Regions from separate parts of the Exiguobacterium sp. s11 genome, predicted to be linked through region 1. Evidence: riboswitches for the same ligand, from Rfam matches in the RefSeq annotation. Region 1 holds a riboswitch; each other region holds the start of a gene.
What was found. Region 1 has a riboswitch for thiamine pyrophosphate ahead of thiD (bifunctional hydroxymethylpyrimidine kinase/phosphomethylpyrimidine kinase). Riboswitches for the same ligand answer to the same signal wherever they lie in the genome.
Positions count from the first base shown of each region.

Region 1 (7,840 bases):
TTTTCATTTTCATCACCTTCCTAAAAAAACGTACCCTTTTTCATCTTTTTTCATAAGAAGGGTTGAAATTTTATGCATATGGGCGTACTCTTGCAGGCAGATACTCACAGAAGGAGGAGCATGAGGTCACTCATCATATTGCCATGACTACAACACACCCACAGAAAAAGAGAGTTGAAAAAATTAGTTTTTTAATCATCGGTACATTGCTTTATTCCCTTTACATCAGTTTACTACTATCTCCAAATGATATCGGATCAGGTGGTATCATGGGGATCACACTCATCATCCAAGAGCTCTTCCACACGCCAATCGGTTTAACGCAATTGCTTTTAAACATCCCACTCTTCCTTTTAGGTTTTCGTTTTCTGCGTAAACGGTTCATGTTCTTATCCGGCATCATCGTCGTTGCTTCCTCTTTTTTAATCGACTGGATTCCGACTCAAATTGTTCCGGAATCTTTAAATGATCCGCTCGTCGCCTCCATCTTTGCCGGTCTAGTCTCTGGACTTGCGATGGCATTGATCTTCTTCGGTGGTGCTTCAACTGGAGGGCTTGATATTCTTGGAAAGTTTTTCTTCGCTCGTTTTCATAACTGGCCACTTCCTCGCATATTTCTGATGCAAGATCTTGTCATCTACATCCTTGTTTGGTGGGTGTTTGACTTAAAACACGTTATGTACGCGCTCATCATGAGCTTCGTTCGCGCCAAAGCCCTTCAGACGGTTTACAGTTTCTATTCTGCTTCTAAGCAATGTATCATCATTTGTGAGAAAGCAGATGAAATCAATGAAGTCATTACAAAAGAACTCGGTCGTGGTGTCACGATTCTCGATGCACGTGGAGGATATTCCAACCGAACGAAAAAAATGGTCTATGTCGTCGTTCAAAATAATGAAATCGTCCGTTTGCAGGAGATCGTCTCTTCCGTTGAGCCAAATGCATTCGTTACATTCTCAGAAATTCATACGGTTTTCGGAAACTATAAGGAACATTCCTATTCGTTTTAACCAAGCGCAGCCAAGCTGCGCTTTTTCTTCTACATAAAACAGCTTCTCGGATTGCACTAGCTTTCCTGCTTTTTTATTCAGAATACTGACTTCTTACTTTCCTATCCCTATTCAAAAAATAGACAGGCTTCACTTTTCTTGTAATAGTAGTTAAGCTAATGACATGTCTTTTTATTTAAAGGAATGATTGCATGCACTCACTATGGCGTCAGCGTGTTCTGCTGATTCTTTTGATCAGTTTATTTGCCTCTATACCAATCATTTATGCCTTATCTGGTTATCGGACAATTGCGGCGATGACAGCGCAGATGAAGGATCATGATATACCGTTAATTAATCAAGTCGATCAGTTGGTTGAACATAATCGAGATCGAGCAAACGCAGTCCGCGGCCTCTTATTGTACGAAGATAATCGTTATATTGAACAATATTATTTTTCGACTTCGAAAATTCATGACTTACGTAATAGTCTGAATCAATCTTCGACTACTCCAGGAACAATTAAAGATCTTCTTCGTCGCAACAATGTCTGGGAGTCAGAAATCGAACGGGTTTTCGTCGTATATGAACGCCAAAGTCCAGCAGCAGCAAAACGTCTCGCCAGACAATCGACTCAAACGACTCAGACGATCCTTGAAGACTTATCACGTGTAAAAGATGATTTATATCGAACGCTTCAGGCAAAATTACAACAATCGGATGCGTTAATTGCTACATATAAATGGATGTGCCTCGGCCTGTCAATTCTGTCCTTTTTGATGATTAGTGCAACGATTTTTTTCTTCCATCGCTTCGTTCCTGCCATATCAGAGAAATCAGCACAAGAATAAACAAAAAGGAGCTGACTCAAAAGTCAGTCTTTACAAAGATAAGGGTGGCAGATCATCATTCTGCCACCCTTATCTCGTAACAAAAAGAATGATGCGTCACACGTCACTTCTACAGGAACAAGCGCGATTTTGCGCTATCAGAGACGAACGAGACCCGCTTTTCTGCTGGAATGAAGCAAGAAAGCCAGCTTGTGTCTCGCCTGAGGAAAGGGTCTGAAAAGATGAGTTATTCTTTTTTCGAGTCAGCCTCTTCAGATTATAGAGGCGTCATCTTGATTGACAGGACGAGGTCGATGCTTGTCCTAGGAAAACGATCCGAGATGAACAAAAAAAGCGCAGCAATAGCTACGCTTTTCGTTATTCTAAAGAATCATTCACGTACTGCTTTTCCCTCATGCACATGTTCCATAGCCATATGCACAAGCGATGAGACATGATGATCATCCAGGGAATAATAGACGACTTTGCCTTCTTTTCGGAACTTGACGAGTCCTTGTTTCAACAAAGACCGAAGATGATGAGACGCCGTCGCAATCGAACAGTCGACAGAGGCTGAGACATCACAAACGCATAGTTCTTCTTCAATCGTCAACGCATAAACGATTCGCAGTCGTGTCGCATCCGAAAGAATCTTAAATAGCTTTCCGATTTCAAGTGTTGGGATCGTATCCAAGACTTGTCCGATTTCAGACGCACGTTGTTCGTCAATCGCAATCGTTTCACAACGGGGAATATCCATGTCCGTCACCTCGTTTTTACCTATATTGCACCATGGGAAAACAGAACATTGCAAGTTTAGCGCATGCGCCTACGAATGAGCCAAAATACGAACCATCCTCCAACATAATCTCCGATATCCCAGACGATTCGATTTTGATCGACAGCGCGTACGCCGATATCAATGATTTTCGTACTCTCTAATCGGTTCGAATAGCGCTGTCGTAGCCGAGTCGGAATCGGTAGACGAAGAAGTGCCCGGTAATAGATGTCTAAATGAGTATGTCCCCAAATTTCCGTCGCAATCGAGCTCGTTTTAATATACAACGGACGTTTGTAGCGTCTTTCATACTTTTCTTTCAATAAAAGGGCCATCTCATAAGATATACGATTAGGACGCGGAAATAAGACTTTTCCTAGATGGTAGATCCCCTGATTATCGACTCGAATGATTTGTGGTTCTAACCGATATCGAATCCAATAGCCGCGAAAACGGATCGTCTGCCATTTCAATACAATCACCTCTGAACGGATTATACCCTGTTCTGAAGTGATTGATGCCATTCTCGCACAGCATCTGTCATTTGCTGCGCAGCGAGTTGCCGATCTTCTTTAGCGAAAATTTCTGAAATGACGGCGTACCCTTCTAGCGGGATGGGAAGGGTGGAGACATTTGTTGCTGTGATTCCACCAATACCGATTAAAGGTAATCGTACGGCTTCCCGAATCGCCTGAAGCATCGTATGCGACATGGAATCAGCGTCTGCTTTGGATGACGTCGCAAATAGAGACCCCACGCCTAAATAAGATGCTCCGTCTCGCTCTGCTTCAATCGCTTGTGCAACAGTGGCTACCGACACACCAATCACGGCATCTGGTAAAAGTTGACGTGCTGCGGTTAAAGGAATGTCTTCTTGTCCGATATGCAAACCAGCTTCGACGAGTAACGCGATATCGATCCGGTCATTGATGATCAAAGGAATGTCGTGTCGATCCGTCAGTCTTTTCAACCGAACTGCCTGATCGTAGAATTCCTTTCCTTGTGCGGTTTTTTCTCGTAGTTGCACGATCGTCGCACCACCTAAAACAGCTTCCTCAACGACCGTCTCGATCGCGACGCCAGGATGGTACCGACGATCCGTCACTGCATAGATGGAGTAATCAATTGACACGTTCTGTCACCTCCACCAGTTCTTGCTCCGTCATGAGGCTGATCGCATTGAACAATTCTCGTTTAAAATCACCAAGACCTTGCGCAGAGACTGCTTGTTCTCCTGCTTTTCCCATGACGAATGTTCCGTGAACAGCCGCCTCAAACGCCGTATATCCTGCGCCGAGGAAGCTCGCAATCAAGGAAGCCGTCATACAGCCCGTACCCGTGATGTCTCCTAGACGAGGTGTTCCTACATGTAATTCCATTTCGCGCGTTCCATCCGTGATATAGTCGTTCGGACCTGTCACGACGAGGACAGATTTGTGTTTGCGAGCGAATGCACGAATACTTTCTCGATCCATCATTGCATCTCCCGCAGCATCGACTCCCTTAGTTCGTCCGTCTTCCCCAAGTAACGTCTTGATTTCAGAAGTATTTCCTTTGATGACCGTACACCCGAGATCAATGAGTTCTTTAGAAAAGGCAGTACGTAATGTCGTTGCCCCTGCTCCAACTGGATCAAGAACGATCGGGACATTCAAACGTCCCGCTTCACCGGCTGCAAGTCGTTGAGCTGCTTGCATGTCTGAATCGATCGTACCAATGTTTAAGACAAGAGCTTGCGCGAGTCTAACCATTTCTTCTACTTCGCGAATATCTTCCGCCATGACGGGTGATGCTCCAACAGCGAGTGTGACGTTTGCGCAGTCATTGATCGTCACCGTGTTCGTCAGATGGTGAATGAGTGGTTTGTGTTCAAGAATGGTCGTAAACATGTGTATCCCTCCAAAGTGAATGAAAATGATGTGTCGGTCCAATACCTTGTCCGAGAGCAAATCCATGACGAATCGCCTCCGTGACATAGCTCTTTGCTTGTCTTACACTATCTGTCAAATCTTCTCCAAGCGCCATCCGCGCCGCAATCGCCGCAGATAAGGTACAACCAGTTCCATGAGTATGTTGATTGTCTAACCGTTCCGATGTGAAGCGGTGTTCTACTTCCCCATCAAACAACAAATCCGTCGCAGCTCCTGAGAGATGTCCACCTTTTAGTAATACTGCCCCTGTCTGTGTAGCTAATTGATGCATCGCCAGTCGCATTTCATCTAGATTGGTGACCGATCGTCCTGTTAAACGCTCCGCTTCCGGTAAATTTGGTGTGACGAGTGTCGCAAGCGGTAAAAGCTCCGAAATCAATGCTTGTTCAGCCTCCGTCCGTAATAAGGCATGTCCCCCTTTAGCGACCATGACGGGATCTAATATGATCGGAACTGTCTGTTTGCGGAGATGTGTAGCAATGACACGAATCGTCTGCGCATTCGAGACCATTCCGATTTTGATCGCATCGACACGAATGTCTGAAAAAATCGACGTTAACTGGGCATCTACGATTTCTGGAGATAACTCTTCCACCGCTTGAACACCCAACGTATTTTGCGCCGTGACAGCTGTCAGGACGCTCATTCCATAAACGCCTAAAGCTGAAAATGTTTTTAAATCTGCTTGAATCCCAGCTCCACCACCGGAGTCGGATCCCGCAATCGTCAGTACATGTTTCATATTCTTTTCACCTTCCCATCGAGCAATATAAGGGAGTCGTGACCGACAAAAAAGCGTCAACCGCTGTAAAAAAGCAGTCGACGCTATACGAAAGCGTTATACACGCATTCCGGTATCCGTTCGGCTCAACTTTCCTACGCTGGTATTATCCAGTTCAGGTAATAGGGTCGAAAACAGATTGGTTTTCCTCTCAGCCGGATTCCTCCAGCTCCCCTAGTTGCTCAAGTATTCGTTTCGCCTTAACTGTAGCATAGGAAAGAAAAAAAAACGAGCCGAAGCCCGTTTTGATTACAGATATGCCAATGGATTGACTGCATTTAAAGGAGAAGAAGCACTGTATTGATAGCCTCCGACATGTAGTTCGAAATGTAAGTGTGGTCCTGTTGAATTCCCTGTACTACCAAGTGTTCCGACTTGCTGACCTTGAGAGACCGTTTGTCCTGCATGAACAGATAATGAGCTCATATGAGCGTAAACCGTCGTATAGACTTTTCCATCCAAGAAATGCGAAATCATGACGTGGTTTCCGTAAGGTCCACCACCTGATGCTGTAATGACGGTTCCGGCTGCTGCTGCGACGATCGGAGATCCGACGGGACCTTTGAAATCGACGCCATTATGGAATGTATAACCGTTTGCTCCACTAGCTGGTCCGAATCCTTGTGATACCCCACCAGAAGATGGTCGGACAAATTTCCCACCACCTGAAGCGATTGGTGTTGTATCTGAACTTGTTGATTCTGTATTCTTATTGGCTTGTTTTGCTGCTTGAGCACTTGCTTTAGCAGCTTTTTCAGCTGCCGCTTTCTCTGCTGCTGCTTTTTCAGCCGCTGCTTTAGCCGCTGCCTTCGCTGCCGCAATCGCACGTTCTTGCGCTTCGAGAGTCGCTTGCAGTTCTTTTGCGTCTAACAGTTCTGTCGTAAACTTCGTCTTCCCTTTTCGTAATTTTTTGAGTGTAGCACTACGCTCTTTCATTTGAGCTTTCAACGCTTTTTTTTGTTCAAGCAATACTTTCTTTTCTTGCATTTGCTCCGCTTTTTTCTCAACGAGTGCTTGCTTTGCTTCTGCTAATTTTTGTTGCGTCGCGATGTAATCTGAAATCATTTTATCATCTTGTTCAGCAATCTTTTTACCCGCCATGACACGGCTGAATAAATCACCTAAATCCTTTGATCCAAAAATGACTTCTTCCCACTTAATCGAGTTTCCATCGTTTTCTTGGAAAACACGTAAACGATCACCGAGTAGTTCTTCCTGCTTCTGTAGCATCTCCTCGTAACGAACGATGTCTGCCTTTAACTCATCGATTCGATTGCTTAACTGTTTAATTTGTTTATTTTTTTCGGAAACTTGGAAAATCTTTTCGTTAATCGCTGCGTCGATTCGATTGATTTGACGTTGTTCTTTTGAAATTTTAGCTTCTTGCTTTTTAATCTCTTTTTCTAATTTACGTTGTTCAGCGGCATTTTCAGCCTTTTTTTCTTTAATCGTTGCTGCCGCGATCGGTTGTGTACCTGTTGTAAGTAATGCCCCTAAAACAATGGTAGAAATTAGTTTTTTTAGCATATATCGTTTTCCTCACTTATGTATTTTCATTTTTTATTATAGTATTCAAGTTTCTCTCATATCTGAAATAGATTATAGCACCCTAATCGTTTCAAAAAAATTTCATTTACATTTCAAGTGAAAACGTTTTTTTGTAATATATATATTTCTTATCAAATATAAAAAAAGAATCGTTGCATATGCAACGATTCTTAACTGTTTAAAACATAGTCATTGGATTTACTGAGTTAGCTGGACCTGTTGCACTGTAGCTGTATCCACCAACGTGAATTTCGAAGTGCAAGTGTGGACCTGTTGAGTTTCCTGTGCTACCACGTGTACCGATTTGTTGACCTTGGCTGACGCGTTGACCTGCACTAGCGTTCAATGAACTCATATGTGCATAGACTGTCGTATATGTCTTCCCGTTCAATTGGTGAGCAATCATGATGTGATTTCCGTAAGGTCCGCCACCTGATGCTGTAATGACTGTACCAGTTGCAGCTGCCACGATTGGCGTGCCAACTGGACCACCGAAATCAATCCCGTTATGGAACGTATAACCGTTTTCTCCGCCTGCAGAACCATACCCTTGTGTCACAGCACCAGCAGTTGGATGAATGAAGAGTCCGCCTGATGATGGTGACGGTTTAGGTGTCGCAGGAGCTGACGGTGCTGGCGCAGTTGGTGCTGGTGTAGATGGTTTTGGTGCCGATTGTTTCGTCGAACCAGAAGGTTTTGCTGACTGCGCTGCCTTCTCTTGTGCTGCTTGCTGAGCTGCCGCTTCTTTAGCTGCTTGTTGTTCCGCTTCTTTCTGAGCTGCTGCTTGAGCTGCTTCAGCCTCTGCCCGTGCTTTTGCTTCACGTGCCGCTTGAGCTTGACGCTCTTTTTCGATTCGAGCTTCTCGTTCACGCGCTGCTTTTTCAGCTGCAATCGCTTTTTCTTGAGCGATCAAAATTTGCTGGACTTCTTTTGCATCCATCAATTGTGTTTCGAACTTTTCTTTTTTCTTACGTAGTTCTTTT
Region 1 covers NZ_JACSNF010000006.1:100,569-108,408, reverse strand. The annotation lists gene KNQ12_RS15520 (hypothetical protein) at 1-7, opposite strand, end outside; gene KNQ12_RS15515 (YitT family protein) at 144-1,010, shown strand; gene KNQ12_RS15510 (CHASE3 domain-containing protein) at 1,202-1,840, shown strand; gene KNQ12_RS15505 (ArsR/SmtB family transcription factor) at 2,211-2,579, opposite strand; gene KNQ12_RS15500 (hypothetical protein) at 2,636-3,079, opposite strand; gene thiE (thiamine phosphate synthase) at 3,091-3,729, opposite strand; gene thiM (hydroxyethylthiazole kinase) at 3,719-4,486, opposite strand; gene thiD (bifunctional hydroxymethylpyrimidine kinase/phosphomethylpyrimidine kinase) at 4,467-5,270, opposite strand; TPP riboswitch at 5,385-5,495, opposite strand; gene KNQ12_RS15480 (murein hydrolase activator EnvC family protein) at 5,559-6,836, opposite strand; gene KNQ12_RS15475 (murein hydrolase activator EnvC family protein) at 7,036-7,840, opposite strand, start outside.

Region 2 (7,840 bases), on a different contig from region 1:
TGACCAAATATACGAAGGCATTTAAAATCAAGGTCGTTGAACGTTATCTGACGGGACGAGACGGATACAAGAGCTTGGCGAATGAAATCGGGATCGCATATCAACGTATCCATGTGTGGTCGCGTCTCTATGAACGTTGGGGAGAGACGATCTTCGATCCTTCCTATACAACACACTCGCCGGCATTTAAAATGGTGGTATTAAACGACATGGCGACCAACAGGCTGTCCAGTATAGAGGCGGCCGTAAAATACCGAATTCCTCCCCAGGGATGATCTCGAGATGGCGATCGACGTATGAACGGGAAGGGACCGCAGGTCTGGTCGCCAGACCGAAAGGACGTGCCCCGATGGCGAGACGTAAAAAGAAGGATTTTGAAGAGATGACAGAAGTCGAGAAGCTCAAGGGTTCAAGAAGAGAATGCGCGACGAACCGGATCAAGGCACAAGTAATCGATGAATTGCGGTCAATCTATCCCGTTTCGGGACTCCTCCGCGTGCTCGGTATGGGACGATGTGGCTATCGTCGCATCCACGCACTTCTCGAACGCCAGGGCTACCGGCACGATCCGAAGACCGTGCGCCGTCTCATGAATGAGCTCGGTCTCAAAAGTCTCGTCCGCATGAAGCGATACCGCTCCTATAAAGGACGGGTCGGAAAGGTCGCACCGAATCTTCTCCAACGTGACTTCAAGGCCACCGGCCTGAACCAGAAATGGGTGACTGACGTCACTGAGTTTCACCTGTTCGGGGAGAAGCTCTACCTCTCGCCGATGATGGACTTGGGAAATCGTGAGATCATTGCCTATACCCTATCGGACCGCCCTACCTATCAATTCGTTGGTGAAATGTTGGATCAAGCAATCGGGAAGCTTGACGGGAAAGCCCGACCGATTCTGCATTCCGACCAAGGGTGGCATTATCAATATCGAGCGTTCGTCGGTACGCTCCACGAACATGGCATCACGCAAAGTATGTCCCGTAAGGGCAACTGTCTCGACAACGCAGCCATCGAGAGCTTCTTCGCCGTGCTCAAGTCAGAGCTCCTATATCTCAAGGAGTTCGATGACATGGATCACTTCAAATATGAGCTTGAGCGTTACATCGAGTACTATAACCATCGTCGTATCAAGAGACGACTAAAAAACCTGAGCCCTGTGGAATACCGGACTCAGGTCCTCAAGGTCGCCTGACAAATTATTTATTGCCTAACTTTTTTTGGTTCAGTTCAAGTTCTTCACTTTTTTGTTTTTAAGACCTAATGGAATTGCAATAATAACAAGAATTCCAATGATAATAGTTAAATAAAATGGCACGCTTGATCCATCTTTATTTAGATCGTCAGTTAAAGAACCCGCTTTGAAAAACAACATGATTGAAATGACGGCGAGGACTACTGTATTAAATGATATGTATACAAAAGATGAAATTTTAGATGGAACAACCAAAAAGATTACATTTAATAAAACTAAAAAACCTAACAAATAAAAAATTGAATTTAAAGAATCAAAAGTACCAGCCAAACAAAAACACCCCTTTAATTAGTATAAGAAAAATATAGCATTTTAATTTTAAAAATTGTGATTATCATATTACAAATGTCGCTTTTTAACATTTAAATCAGTGTGATTATATTTTTATAGCGCGATAATCGCGTCTCTGAGATTTCACGATATAATTCAAATTCCTCTGGATGCTGAGCTTCCCATTCGAGATTTTGCAACACTGAGATTTGTATCGTTTCTTTCATCTAAATTTTAAAGTTCGTAAATCTTAAGTCACGCCGATTCATATTTGATCTTCAAGGCTTTCTTCGAAATCTTTTCGGAATTTAACTAAACTTTTCATCTAATTTAATCGATTAAACCTAGATGCTCTCTAAATGTAGTACTTTGATAGGACACTTTAAACAATCCTCTTTTTTGTAACTCAGGAATGATCATGTCTACAAAATCTTCTAAACTTGACGGTAGTGACGGCGGCATCAAGTTGAAGCCATCTGCTACTCCCTCGTTAAACCAAAATTCCAACTGATCCACAATTTCTTCCGGAGTACCAATCAATGTCAGGTGTCCTCCTCCTGCTGCTAAATAGCCTAATAGTTCTTTGAGCGTCGGATCTGTATCATCGATAATCTCTAGAATCGTTCGGTAGCGTCCGATGGGTCCGGAAAATTCCTCGATCGATGGTAAGGTCGGAATCTTTGCTTCGAGATCCCATGTGGAGCAATCTTGCTGCAAAAAAAAACTCAATTGTTTCAACGCATTTTCAACCGGTAATTTTTCATCTAGTTCGGCTTTTTTGGCTAGTGCCTCTTCTCTTGTTTTACCAACATACGTTACTAAGCCTGGGTATATCTTAATCTTTCGATCTGGTGATTCAGTTTGTTTAATTTTCTTATGGAGTTTTTCACGAAAAGCATGGGCTTGTCTAAAATTCCATGACACAGAATATACGGCATCCGCATGTTTGGCTGCAAGGGCAATCCCTTCTTCAGAAGCACCCGCTTGCATCGCTACTGGCTTTCCTTGGAGACTACGCGGCGTAGACAAAGGACCTTTTACGCTGAAATAGGCTTCAGAATGATCGATAACTTGTATACGTTCAGGATCAATCAATTGGTTATCTGATCGATTCGCGAGAAAAGCCGCTTGATCCCAAGATAAAAATAGCTTCTCCATCAATGCTGCGAATTCGTTCGCCTTGTTATACCGTTCCTCCCTCGGTGGAAGTGCATCCATCCCGTGGTTTAACGCTTCCCAATCCGTCATCGAGGTCACTAAGTTCCAGCCTACCCTCCCCTTCGTCACGTGATCTAGGCTTAGAAGTTGCCTTGCTGCTGTATACGGATTGGAGAACGTGCTCGATATCGTAGAAACTAATCCGATATGATCCGTCACTTGAGAAATAGCCGTTAGATTAATTAAAGGATCCAACCAAAAGGCAGGTAAATCAGTTGCATTATTAGCCGGAAAAGATTGATTATCCGCAAAAAATACTGCATCCAAACATCCAGCTTCCGCTATTTGAGCCAGACGCTGATAATAGCGGCTCTCTCCGATCTCTTTAATCGCGGAATCAGGCATTAACCATGCGGCTTGATGATGACCACATCCATAAAACAAAACGCCGATATTTAACTGATTTTTATTCGTCATCTGCTGTTCACGAATCCCTTCTCTGACAAGCTGAGAATCTTTTAAAACGCCCGCTTCAATTCATCGTTAACCCACCATCGACCGTTACGTTTTGACCCGTAATCCCAGATGCTGCTTCTGATGCCAGGAAGGCGACCATTTGCGTTACTTCTTCTGGACTCGTCACTCTTTTCAATGGGGTCGATTGGGCAATGAAATCGAATACTTCAGCGGTTGTCACAGCACTCGCATCTGTGACTTTCAATAACCCACCGGAGACGACATTCACGTTTATGCCATATTGACCTAACTCCGCGGCTAGGTTTCGAGTAAAGCCAATCAGACCTGCTTTTGCTGTTGTGTATTCATGATAAGGAACAACTGGGTTTTGATAAAGGTTTGTTCCAATGCTGATGATACTACCGCTATGTCGTTCCATAAATTGCGGCAGGACACTTTGGATGGTGAAAAAAGCTGCTTTTAGCGTTCCATCAAGTTGCTTTTGATAATCTTCCCACTCTAAATCGATGAACGATTTTTGAGCAACCGGATCAAATTTAAAATCTACTAGTGCATTATTGACGACAACATCGATTTGACCATAATGTGCTGTTGCGTATTGCATCATGCTCTCAACATCTTCCCGCTTCGTAACATCTGCATACAAGGCAAGTGCATTCTCTGCTCCCAGTTCGCTCACAAGCTTTTCTGCTGCCTCCTTGCTTTTATAGTAATTAATCACCACTTTAAATCCATTGTTCACTAACACCCTTGCAATCGTCGCCCCAAGTCCTCGGCTACTTCCTGTCACTAATACTGTTCTGCTCATTCTTGTCCACTCCCTCATCCATTTTTGCAACTTAAATAGCGAAGTAGTAAACAAAAAAACGCAACTCTCCAAAAGGAAAGTTGCGCACATCTAAATAATCACATAGCAAAGAACGATATCATCGTCTCCGCTTGTTCATCAGAGTTTACACTTCCCTACGCTAGTACGACCTAGTTCAGGTTCAAAGGGTTTGAGTAGCTACTCATCTCAGTTTAATAACACCCCTAGTGATTCTATTTAAGTTATCTTCACTGTAGTGGTCTTGAAAACCCCTGTCAATGATTCTGACAGATAAATTCATTTCTAGTATTCTAAAAAGCGAGTAAACGAGGTGAATCATGAGTCCATCACGATTACTCCGATACAGTGACATCCTGTACCAAACGATTCTTTTTAGCATTTTTATCTTTGATGATTCCTTGATACGAAATCGATTCATTTTTCGTATCGATTACCGTGACTTGGAAATCCGAATCATTGATATTAGCGATATGGTATAGCTTTCCCTGCGCAATCATCGTATAGGAGCCATTGAAGCGGTAAGCACGCTGCCCTTCCACTTGATGTTGCTTGACTTGATTCGTCTTAAAGTCATAGGTACTCCATTTGATGCTTTTACTTTTTTCTGAATCAAACGTACCGTAAGCGATCAGTGATTGGCTATTTTCATCAGCATTAAAGTTCCCTTCCGCTGCATACGCATCAAGTGCTTTGATTCGTTTGATGCCTTTGCCGTTATCTAGATAATAAGCGCTATCTTTTTCTACCCCTTCCGCATCATATGCGATTTCACGATAGACAATTCCATAGTCGTTCACTGCCACATAATGACGCTCTTGATTAGTCTTGAGTTGCTTGGATTGAAGCGTCTCCACTTTTCCTTTTGCAAGGTTGAGTAATAACACCGTCGATTTTTCCTTTGCTCCATGATCATCCCGTTGGACGTATACGTTCATGCCGTCTTGATGGAAGACACGGATGTCAGCCATTTCACGATCCGGTACCGTTAAACGATGAGAAAGCGTCTTTTTAAATTGTTTCTGTGTACTTTTGTCATAAGAATGATAGTTCAACTGAGATGCCTTTACTTCAATTCCGTATGTCCGCGAGCCCATTTCACTAGTAAATACGTCTTCCTTAGAAAGAAAGCGATAGAAATCAGCAGGGAAGTCTGCAGCGTAGCTATTGAACAACCCTGTGATATAGTTCTGCGACTCACTATGGATTTGACCGTCCAATTGGATATTGTATTGAGTAGGCTTGATGTCTCCATTTTCAATTTCGATGTTTACTTTTTTAAGAGCTTCTGCATTTTCTTTTCGTATACTCTCGACTTCATAATCCGATCCTTTAATGCTTACGGCGTAACCAAAATAACTGAGTAAGGTGACGCCAGCAATACCTCCTACGATAATCATTTCTTTATATCGTCTCATGACTTCCTCCTTCTAATGATTAAATAGATACTTTATGGTTCAATAGTCGAACACATTTCCAACTTATATATGCAAAATAGATGAGGATAAAGGAAAGATAGACGAATACTTGTTGATTCGGGACGAGAATGCTAGTCAAATCAAATAAGTAACGTAATGCAATGAATGGTACGATCAAGAGCGCTACATCCTTTGCGATCGTCACCAAGGCTTTCCCTTTTTGGTAGGACCGCTCTGTTAAGACGAACAAGAAGACCATCGTGATGACGAAGAGTGCGACCGCTAAAATAACGAATGTATCGATCACATTAAAGGTATAGAGCATGTTCAACGCAGCTGACTCCCCGATGATTTTGGATGCTGCTTGTAAATGTTCCGGGAGTAACCATTCGTAGAGTCGACGACTTAGAAGAATCGTGATCCACTGGATGCCCATGAAACCACACACAAATACCAATACTGTTGTCAGTTTGGATAAGAGGATTGTGATGCGTTTACCCGGCAACATCAATAAACGGTAGATGTACTTGGACTCGCCATACCAATCGCGGTACCAAATTTGAAAGGCATATAGAATCGTGAACATGATACCGATGGCAATCATGTACTTGAAGTAGTTGGTCGCATCGCCAAACGTCAACGGTCCATTCAATTGATCAACGGCTTCCATTTCCGTAAGTCGCTCTTTTTTCATCAAATCCTCCAGCTTAGATTGATAATGAAGAACCTGATATACGACCGATGTGAGTTCAACAATCACTAACATCGTCAATATCGAAAGGTATAGTTTGAAGCTTCGCTTGATTTCCTCGTTTGATAGCATAAAGAATTTCTTCATGTCTGATAAACCTCCCTCATTCGATCCTGTACTGATTTCCCGTAAAGCTCACGCATCTCTTCCGAGTCATCTTCCTGTATGATGGTCCCGTCCTGAAGAAAAATAACGCGGTCGATGAGATGTTCCACTTCTGCAATCTCATGAGTCGTCATCAAGATGCCCTTCCCTTCCATATAGTGACTAGAGAAGATCCACGCAATTTGTTCTTTCGTAAATAAATCAATCCCAGCCAACGGTTCATCGAGCAATAAGAAAGGTCGATTCATCGCAAATCCAATTAACAGATTAACCTTTGCTTTATTCCCTTTCGATAAATTGGCGATGCGGTCTGTCGCCATCAATTTAAAGAACCCCATCAGTTCCTCTGCTACTTGTTGATCCCAATCCGGATAGTAGTCGCGCATATAGGCGACGGCTTCTCCGACGCTCATATAACCAGGCATCGTAGAAAGATCAGGTACGAAAGCGATGCTATCGTGGGTCGTTTTCCCATCCACTTTGGTTGTTCCAGCATCTACTGGGACTAAGCCCATGATGGCTTTCAAAATGGTAGACTTGCCTTCCCCATTCAATCCGATGAGACAGGTCAGTTGATTTAACGGGACAGTGAACGATACATCGTTCAGGACATTCTTTTTTCGACCATATGACTTTCGTAATCCACGGACTTCAAGCATCTAGCTCACTCCTTTTTCGAATGTTGTATTCTTTCTCAAAATTTATAATGACCTCTTCTAATGGAATCTGAATTGCATATATCGAATCCACAAATTGCTTCACTGCATTTTCGAGAAGTTCTGTTCGCGCTCGATCGATGATGGATTGATCCAGCGTCACCTTACTCGGAACGTTACGGTCAGTTGTAATCAACAGTTGCTCTTCCAGTTCCTTATACACTTTTTGCGCGGTATTCGGATGAATTTTAAGCTCACTTGCCAGTGCGCGACGCGAAGGGATACTTTCTCCTCTTTTGAATTCGCCCATGACAATACGTTTTTTAAACCAATAAAGTACCTGTAGATAAATCGAGGTACGTTGATCAAAATGCAATAACATCACCTCTCTTAATGAACGTTGTATTAAAACACTAATACACTTAATAACTGTATGATATGGTCAGTACAGTCATAAGTCAATGTTTTTTTATTACTCTTTTTTTATCATTGGATGATTGGCTATGGTTCACTTTCTGTTATTCATAGTGATTTACATTCTTCATGAAAGGAGTATCAGCATCAAAAATAAACAGATCCTTGAATGGAGTCATTCAAGGATCTGATAAAAATAGAGCTACCGTGGAATATTCGAATCATTTTACTGCAAACAATTTTTTGTTAAGTTATGTATCAGTAATAGAAAAATAAATAGGATTAAGAAATAACGCTAAGATAAAAAGATACAAAATTGACATTCTATAAAAGAAATCCATGGTTTATACAACTATCCTTCTATCTACTTTATCTCAAGTTGAAATGTATAAAATTTTTTTTAGAAAAATCGTCATTTTGCGGGTAATTGCAGAAAAAGTCATCAAATCCATAAGGAATTGATGACTTTTTATTAAATATCCGTCGTCTTTTTTCTCTCTATAGTAAATAATT
Region 2 covers NZ_JACSNF010000005.1:102,536-110,375, forward strand. The annotation lists partial or broken gene KNQ12_RS14440 (IS3 family transposase) at 1-1,192, shown strand, start outside; gene KNQ12_RS14445 (hypothetical protein) at 1,223-1,522, opposite strand; gene KNQ12_RS14450 (LLM class flavin-dependent oxidoreductase) at 1,853-3,157, opposite strand; gene KNQ12_RS14455 (3-oxoacyl-ACP reductase) at 3,213-3,965, opposite strand; TPP riboswitch at 4,101-4,201, opposite strand; gene KNQ12_RS14460 (hypothetical protein) at 4,319-5,383, opposite strand; gene KNQ12_RS14465 (hypothetical protein) at 5,421-6,239, opposite strand; gene KNQ12_RS14470 (ATP-binding cassette domain-containing protein) at 6,236-6,916, opposite strand; gene KNQ12_RS14475 (GntR family transcriptional regulator) at 6,909-7,295, opposite strand.
Region 2: linked by a shared signal. The riboswitch ahead of KNQ12_RS14455 (3-oxoacyl-ACP reductase) and the one ahead of thiD (bifunctional hydroxymethylpyrimidine kinase/phosphomethylpyrimidine kinase) in region 1 are both predicted to bind thiamine pyrophosphate.

Region 3 (7,840 bases), on a different contig from region 1:
CCGAAGAAACAGATCGAGCATCATTATGTCGAGCTCGGTCCTAACCAAAAACGGTTATATGCGTCGTATCTTGCCAAATTGCAACTCGAGACGCTGCAGCACTTAGACGAGACGAAACGCGAAGATCGTTTGAAGTTACTGGCTGGGTTAACGCGGTTGCGGCAAATTTGCAACGATCCGGAGTTATTCGTTGAGGGATACACGGGAGAAGCGACAAAACGAACGCGTCTGCTCTCATTGATTGCCGAAAAACGGGCCGCCGGAAAGCGGATCTTGATTTTCTCGCAGTATACACAAATGCTCGAGCGCATTCGCTCGGATCTCGCGCAACGTCACCTCCCTCACTTCCTGTTGACGGGTGAGACACCACTCGAAGACCGGGTGGCGTTATGCGATCGGTTCAATGACGGTGAAGTCGATCTCTTCTTGATTTCCCTGAAAGCGGGTGGGACGGGATTGAATCTCGCAACTGCTGATACCGTCATCCTCTTTGACAGCTGGTGGAATCCGGCCGTCGAACAGCAAGCTGCCGATCGTGCCCACCGGCTTGGACAACAATCCGACGTGACGGTCATCAAATTGCTGACACGCGGGACAATCGAAGAAAAGATGACGGAATTACAAGATCGAAAAGCCCAGATGGTCGATGCCGTCCTGACGGCTCCAGACAGTGATGCCTTGACCGTCAAAGAACTCGTTCATCTCGTAGAAACAAAGGAGGAACATCGGTGACCCTTGATCTCCTGCTTGGTTACCTTATCGGCAGTATTCTTGGCGGTACGCTCTGGAAGTACGTCAGTCGTACCGATTTGGCTCAGGTCGGTTCCGGAAACATCGGTGCCCGCAACGCCCATCGTGCCGGTGGGCTCCCGGCCTTTTTATTCGTGTATCTGTTTGATGCCGCGAAGACCGTTCTTGCACTACAGATCACAGATGCATTTTATCCCGTTGCTCTTGCCGTGCTCATCGGCCACTTGTTTCCATTGTTTCATCCGCGACGTGGCGGTAAAGGATATGCCGTATTTTCCGGCATCGTCTTCGCCATCACGCCGTGGGCATATCTTGTCGGACTAGGCATACTCGGTCTGTCTTATCTCGTAACGAAAGATAGCGTCAAAGCGGGGCTGATTCCGGTTGTTCTGCTCCCGTTACTCCCTGTCTACTTTGACGCGGGACCCATCAATATCTTGTGTGCCGTTGCCGTAAGTCTACTTGTCCTGTGGGCTCATGATGCACTTCACAAGCCAGTCATTACATAAGGAGGACGTCTCATGATCGACTTTTCCATTGCCACCGCTTCGGACGCGGAAGCAATCCATGAACTGAACTACCTCACCTTCACGGAAGAGATTCCGCAACATCAACCGAACACCGAACGGAAACGGATTGACCGGTTTCATGATCAAAATACCTATCTGATCGGCAAGGAAGACGATCGACTCGTCGCGATGATTGCTATTCGAAAGCATCGTCCTTTTTCGCTTGAAGAAAAGGGCGTGACGTTAGATGAGACACTGACGGACCCAGCGGAAATCCGTTTACTCAGCGTTCGTCCCGAATACCGCAATAGTCGTACGTTCATGCAATTGATGCGCTTTTTGATGGTCTACTTGGAGCGGGAAACGATTGATCATGTCTATATCAGTGGTACGACACGGGAAGCTAAACTATATGCGCGGTTCGGCTTCACCCCAATCTCAGCAACGCTCGGTAGTGGCGATGCCCAGTTCGTACCGATGTTGTTGTCACGCGCAACATACGAACGATCCGTCATCGCGGACGTTTTACGTCCTCTGCATTTTCTAGCCGGTCCGGTCGAGGTTGCACCAACAGTCCGCCAAGCGGCGCAACAAGCACCGCGCCCGCATCGGACGTCTTCGATGCGACAGCTCGATCAAGATTTACGTGGTCGGATGTGTCAGTTGCTGGATTTACCACATGTCTCGATGGCTGTCGGCAGTGGCACCCTCGCCAACGATATCGTCGCACAACAACTGAGTGGACATGGGTTGATCCTAAACGGTGGTGAGTTCGGTCAACGCTTGATTGATCACGCGGCACGAGCTGGGAAGTCCTTTGATGTCCACTCGCTTCCACCCGGTCACCCGATAGACTTGGAACAACTCGCGAGTCAACTGCATCAAACGGAATACGACTGGATCTGGTTGACGCACTGTGAGACGTCAACGGGCGTCCTCTACGATCTCGATGCGGTAAAAGCGCTGTTAGAACAACGAACCGCACTCATCGTCGATGCGATCAGCGCCGTCGGAACCGGGCGTTTCTCGTATGACGGCTGCAGATTCGTCACGACCGTCTCCGGAAAAGCAATTGGTGGTTTACCGGGTCTTGCGTTCATCGGTCACATAGATCGCGTCTTACCTTCTCCACATATTCCACGTTATCTGGATCTAGGACTCTATGCGGAAGGCGTCGCCTTTTCCGGCTCATCGAACTTGTTGCTTGCTTGTCAGGCAGCGCTCGATGCCCTTGATCTCGATCAAGCCGCCATCAAGATGACCTATCTCGAACAGGCCGTTCGAGCGACTGGTTTCAACCTGCTTGCGACTCAAGAAGCACAAGCGCCGGGAATTCTGACGATCGTCCATCCGTCGGCAACCGCTTTAGGAGACGCTCTCCGGATCCAGGGCTATCATGTTCAATATGAAAGCGACTATCTCGTCCATAATCAATGGCTCCAAATCTCAACGATGGGACACACGACGATGCGGCACATCGAACGTCTCATCCGAGTATTAGTCCGTGAAAACCAACGCATCACCATAAAAAATGAGAAAAATGAAAGACCTCTTAACCCTTGATTTCAAGCGGTTTGGAGGTCTTTCGACTTTAAAAAATAAAAAATAGAGGTTTAAGGATTTAAAACATAGGGGTATAAACTCACTAGCACCGCATCAAACGGTGACTTACTCACACATGTTTCTCAATATCAGCGTAATGACCTGGGAGAGAAATGCAAAGTCACGAAAGCGTCAGATTCAATGCGAGTCTGGAACCGATTGTCTTAGCATATTTAAATTGTTCAGGACTTGTCCTGCTCCTACATTCATTACCTTTTGAGGGCTATACCAAATTCAAGGGGGAAATGAACATGTCAGTTAAATTAACAGCCGAAAAACGCGAGGTACGTCCACGCTCACTCCGTAAACAATTACGTCATGAAGGAAAAGCTCTTGGTGTCGTGTATGGTTACAAAGTGGAAAGTACACCAATCGCATTTGAAGAAAAAGAATTGCTTAAAATCGTTCGAGAAAACGGTGAGAACGTCTTGATTTCACTGAAACTCGACGGTAAAAATATTAACGTCTTAATCAACCGTCGTGATATGGATGTATTCACACCAACTGTCGATCACGTTGAATTCATCGCCGTTAAAATGGATGAAGAGACAGAAGTCGAAGCAGACGTCGTACTCGTCGGCGAAGCAGCTGGTGCTAAAGTCGGTGGATTCCTGTCACAGACACTCTTTAAAGTAACAGTCGCAGCAACACCAGATAAATTACCAGAGAACGTCGAAGTCGACGTCACAAACCTCGAAATCGGCGATTCGATCTCTGTAGCTGATCTTCCGGAACAAAAAGATTTCCGTATCGTCACAGAAGGCGACATTCAAGTCGCAGCTGTCGTCGAATCAACGCTTGAACAAGAGCTTGAGGAAATCGAAGAAGCAGAAGCTGAGGCACAAGCGGAAGCTGGCGAAGACAACGAAGCGGAAGCTACGGAAGAGTCTTCAGAAGAAGCAAAAGAAGAGAACGAAGACAACAAATAAGTCGTTTAACGATACGCCTTTCGTGGCGTATCGTTTTTTTGTGTCTTGACAATAGACAGAAGATTGCCTAAAGTGAACAGCGTATCATCTATTACCATATCCACTAGGGGAGCCCATTTGGCTGAGACGATTCACTTCGGACCCTTCGAACCTGATCTAGTTCATACTAGCGTAGGAAAGTGGAGCGATCACATCCAATGACTCCTGCTGCGCGCAGTTTTTCTGAGGACCGCTCTCTTTTTTACGGAGGGCGGTCTTTTTTGGTGTCTCCCCCACTTAAAGGAGGACGAACACGATGCAACACTGGAAAATGAAAGAAATCATGGTCATGATGATGCTCGCCGTCGCTTGCGGCGTCATCTATCTCGGTTGGTCAACACTCTGGTTACCGATATCTGCAATCTTCGGACCAGTCGGTGCCAACTGGATGTTTGGGATCTGGATCATCGCGAGCCCGCTCGTCGCAGCAATCATTCAAAAACCAGGTGCTGCCCTCATCGCGGAAATCGTCGCGGCAGCCGTCGAGCTGTTCACGGGTAGTCACTTTGGCTTATCGGCTCTACTGATCGGGGTCTGCCAAGGACTTGGTGCGGAACTCGTCTTCGCGATGACGCGTTATCGCCGTTATGACACCTGGACATTGATGTTATCGGGTGTTGGAGCCGCAATTGGTAGCATCGTCTATAGTCTGATCGCGAACGGATTCGGTTACTACACGACGACGACGTTGCTTGCGACAACAGGTTTACAAATGATTAGTGGTGCATTACTCGGCGGCTTGCTTGCAGCGATTCTCATCCGTCGCCTTGTTGCGACCGGTGTCTTGAACGGGTTTGCGGCAGGACGTGCGAAACGGGAAGTCGCATGATTACTGTCGACGATCTCAGCATCCGCTATCCCGGTCAGATGAAATCGGTGCTCAATCATGTATCGCTGACGATCGAACACGGAACGACCCTTCTGCTCGGACGCAGTGGGAGTGGCAAGACGACACTGCTTCATGCCCTAGCCGGACTGACACCGGAGACGATCGAAGTCGAACAGACTGGTACAGTTACCCGGTCCGGTTCGGTCGGAGTCTTATTTCAAAATCCAGAAGAACAGTTCTGCATGGAAACGATCGGACGCGAAATCGCTTTTAGTTTAGAAAACCGGTCGATTCCACGCGAAGAGATGGAGGAACGCATTGAACGCTTACTCGCACTCGTTGGTCTCCCTCTCCCCTTCTCGACACCAATCGCGAGTCTATCCGGGGGGATGAAACAACGCCTCGCGCTCGCCGCGGTCCTGGCACTTGAGCCGACGATTTTATTACTAGATGAACCAACGGCTCAGATTGACCCGATCGGGCAACACGAGCTGATGGCGTTGATCTTTCGGATTCAGAAAGAACATGATTTAACGATCGTCTTGATCGAGCACCAACTCGATGTCTGTTTGCCGTATGTCGATCAGATCATCTTACTTGAAGACGGATCGGTGACTGCAACGGCGCATCCGCAGGATTTGTTCCCGCAGGGGTATAAAGAGCTTCAATCGAAAGGGATCGCTGTTCCCTCTTTGTATCCGTACACGTTAGAGACGTTACCCATAGATGGACCACAAGCAGCGCGACTTCACGTGCTTCCTCCAGTCGCTACAGCAGGCACTGCCTTGTTACACGTCGCTGCATTATCGACGAAAGCACCTTACCCGCTGACCGATGCGACATTTTCCCTGAAGACGGGAGAATGGGTGATGCTGCTCGGGGCAAACGGATCCGGGAAAAGTACGTTGCTTGCAACACTCGGGCGGTTGCTCTCGCATCAAGGAACATATCGGTTCCAGGAACGTCCGGCTCAGCGTTACTCCCGGCGACGCTTTTATGAGCATGTTGGTTATGTCTTTCAACAACCGGATCTGCAGTTTCTCAAACTGACAGTCGAAGCGGAAATCGACTGGAGTCACCGGGCAGCGACGAGTGATGAGCGCACAGCGTTGCTCGAACGGCTGGAACTCGCATCTGTCAAACAGCAGTCACCGCTTGCGCTTAGTACGGGGCAACAACGAAGGCTCAGCGTCGCGACGATGCTCGGGCAGTCAAAGGATGTGTTGTTGCTCGATGAACCGACGTTCGGACAGGATGGATTGACGACGCGGCGGCTCATGGAACAGTTGTTGACGGAACAACAAAACGGAACGACACTCGTCATGGCAACACACGATATGGAACTCGTCGCCCGATACGCGGATCGTGTCCTCGTCATGGAGCAAGGGCGGATTGCTTTTGACGGGCGTCCGAGCGAGTTATTCGCTGACGTTCCGTTACTCGAACGCTGTCAGCTACAACGTCCACTTTCGTACCAATTCCAGGAGGTGAAGCGCAATGCAGACAAACGCGTCACCGTTCGCTAAACTCAATCCTGTCATTAAGGGGAGCGGATTGGTTTTGATCATGTTTGCCTTGATTGCAACGAACGACTGGGTCAAGACGTTGGTGTTCCTGAGTTTTGCTATCGCTCTGCTACTCCTCTCCGGGTGGGGTCCTCGCGATTTCTTGAAACGACTCGCACCTTACAGTCTATTATTCTTATTGACGTTCTGGATGATGGCAGCCTTCGGCAAAGGAACGAATCCTCTATGGTCGTTTGGTTGGTTTCATGTCACGTCGGAAAGTGTCATGCACGGCTGGTTACTTGCCTTACGGATGGCAACGTTCGTCTGCTTAAGTTTCGCTTTCGTCACGACGACCGATGCGACCCGGTTCGTGATGAGCTTAATTCACCAGGCAAAGGTGTCGCCTCGCTTCGCGTATGGGTTCCTTGCCGGGATCCGCTTTCTGCCACAACTGGTCGAAGAAGTCCGCGTCTTACGGCGAGTCCGAATGATTCGGAACGTGCACAGTCGCTTTCCTGGTGATGCGTTCCTATCAATCGGCTTACCGCTCTTCTCGCGATCGATCCAGCGGGCAGAACGGATGGCAATCGCTTTCGAAGCCCGTCATTTTTCAGTGGAACGGACATATTATGAAGTGCCAGTCGTTCAGCGCCAGGATATTATCTACCTCGTGGTCATCCTCCTGTTTATCAGTCTTGTCTTTTGTCTATGATTACCGCCACCCGTATCCGGGTACATTCTAGCAAGACAGATTGAAGGAGAACGACATGAAACGAATCCTCTTGATTGGTGCAGGGCACGCTCATCTGCATTGCATTACCAATGGACCAACAGAAGACGTCGAGTGGCTGATTTTAAACGCCTCGACGTACCAATATTACTCGGGCATGTACTCCGGACTTGCTGACGGAACATACGACATTGATGAGATCCGTATCGACGTCGCCGTCTTATGTCGCGCCTATGATAAACAATTCATCGAGGAGACCGTCATCAAAATCGACCCCGTTGAAAAAGTCGTCTTCGGTGCATCCGGCAGACACTATACTTATGACGTCGTCTCGACGAATATCGGCTCGTTCGATTGGTCGGAAGATACGACACGATTATCGATCAAACCGAACTACCGGTTACCGGATACATTAAAGCGTCTGCAACAAGCAAAGCGTCCAGTCTTGATTGGAAGTGGTGCAGCGGCCGTCGAGATGGCGGCGTCCTTGAAAGTGGCGGATGTGCCGATTACACTGATCACGGATCCCGAGTTGCTTTCAGGACACCCCGCAGCGGAAGCCATTAAACGACGCTTACAAGAACTCGATGTTCATTGGATTCGAGAACGGCCACTGAACGAGGCGTCTCCTCTCCGCTTTTCACATCACCCACCAATCGAGCCAGATGCCATCATCCGCTTGACGGGTGCGAAAGCTCCGGCATTGTTTGCGGACAGCAAGCTCTATACGGAAGACGGATTTCTACTCGTCAACGAACAGCTGCAAGCGCTCGATGATCCAAGTCTGTTTGCTGCGGGTGACGCGGCGACCCTCGTCGCTTATCCCGATATTCCGAAGAATGGTGTCACAGCTGTCCGACAAGCACCGATCTTACTGGCAAACCTCTTACGGTACGTCCAGGAAGAGGCATTGCAAACCTATCGTCCGCAAACGAACTATTTGA
Region 3 covers NZ_JACSNF010000001.1:192,247-200,086, forward strand. The annotation lists gene KNQ12_RS01175 (DEAD/DEAH box helicase) at 1-732, shown strand, start outside; gene KNQ12_RS01180 (glycerol-3-phosphate acyltransferase) at 729-1,259, shown strand; gene KNQ12_RS01185 (GNAT family N-acetyltransferase) at 1,272-2,822, shown strand; gene KNQ12_RS01190 (50S ribosomal protein L25/general stress protein Ctc) at 3,113-3,790, shown strand; TPP riboswitch at 3,886-3,985, shown strand; gene KNQ12_RS01195 (ECF transporter S component) at 4,086-4,658, shown strand; gene KNQ12_RS01200 (ABC transporter ATP-binding protein) at 4,655-6,184, shown strand; gene KNQ12_RS01205 (energy-coupling factor transporter transmembrane component T family protein) at 6,156-6,878, shown strand; gene KNQ12_RS01210 (NAD(P)/FAD-dependent oxidoreductase) at 6,934-7,840, shown strand, end outside.
Region 3: linked by a shared signal. The riboswitch ahead of KNQ12_RS01195 (ECF transporter S component) and the one ahead of thiD (bifunctional hydroxymethylpyrimidine kinase/phosphomethylpyrimidine kinase) in region 1 are both predicted to bind thiamine pyrophosphate.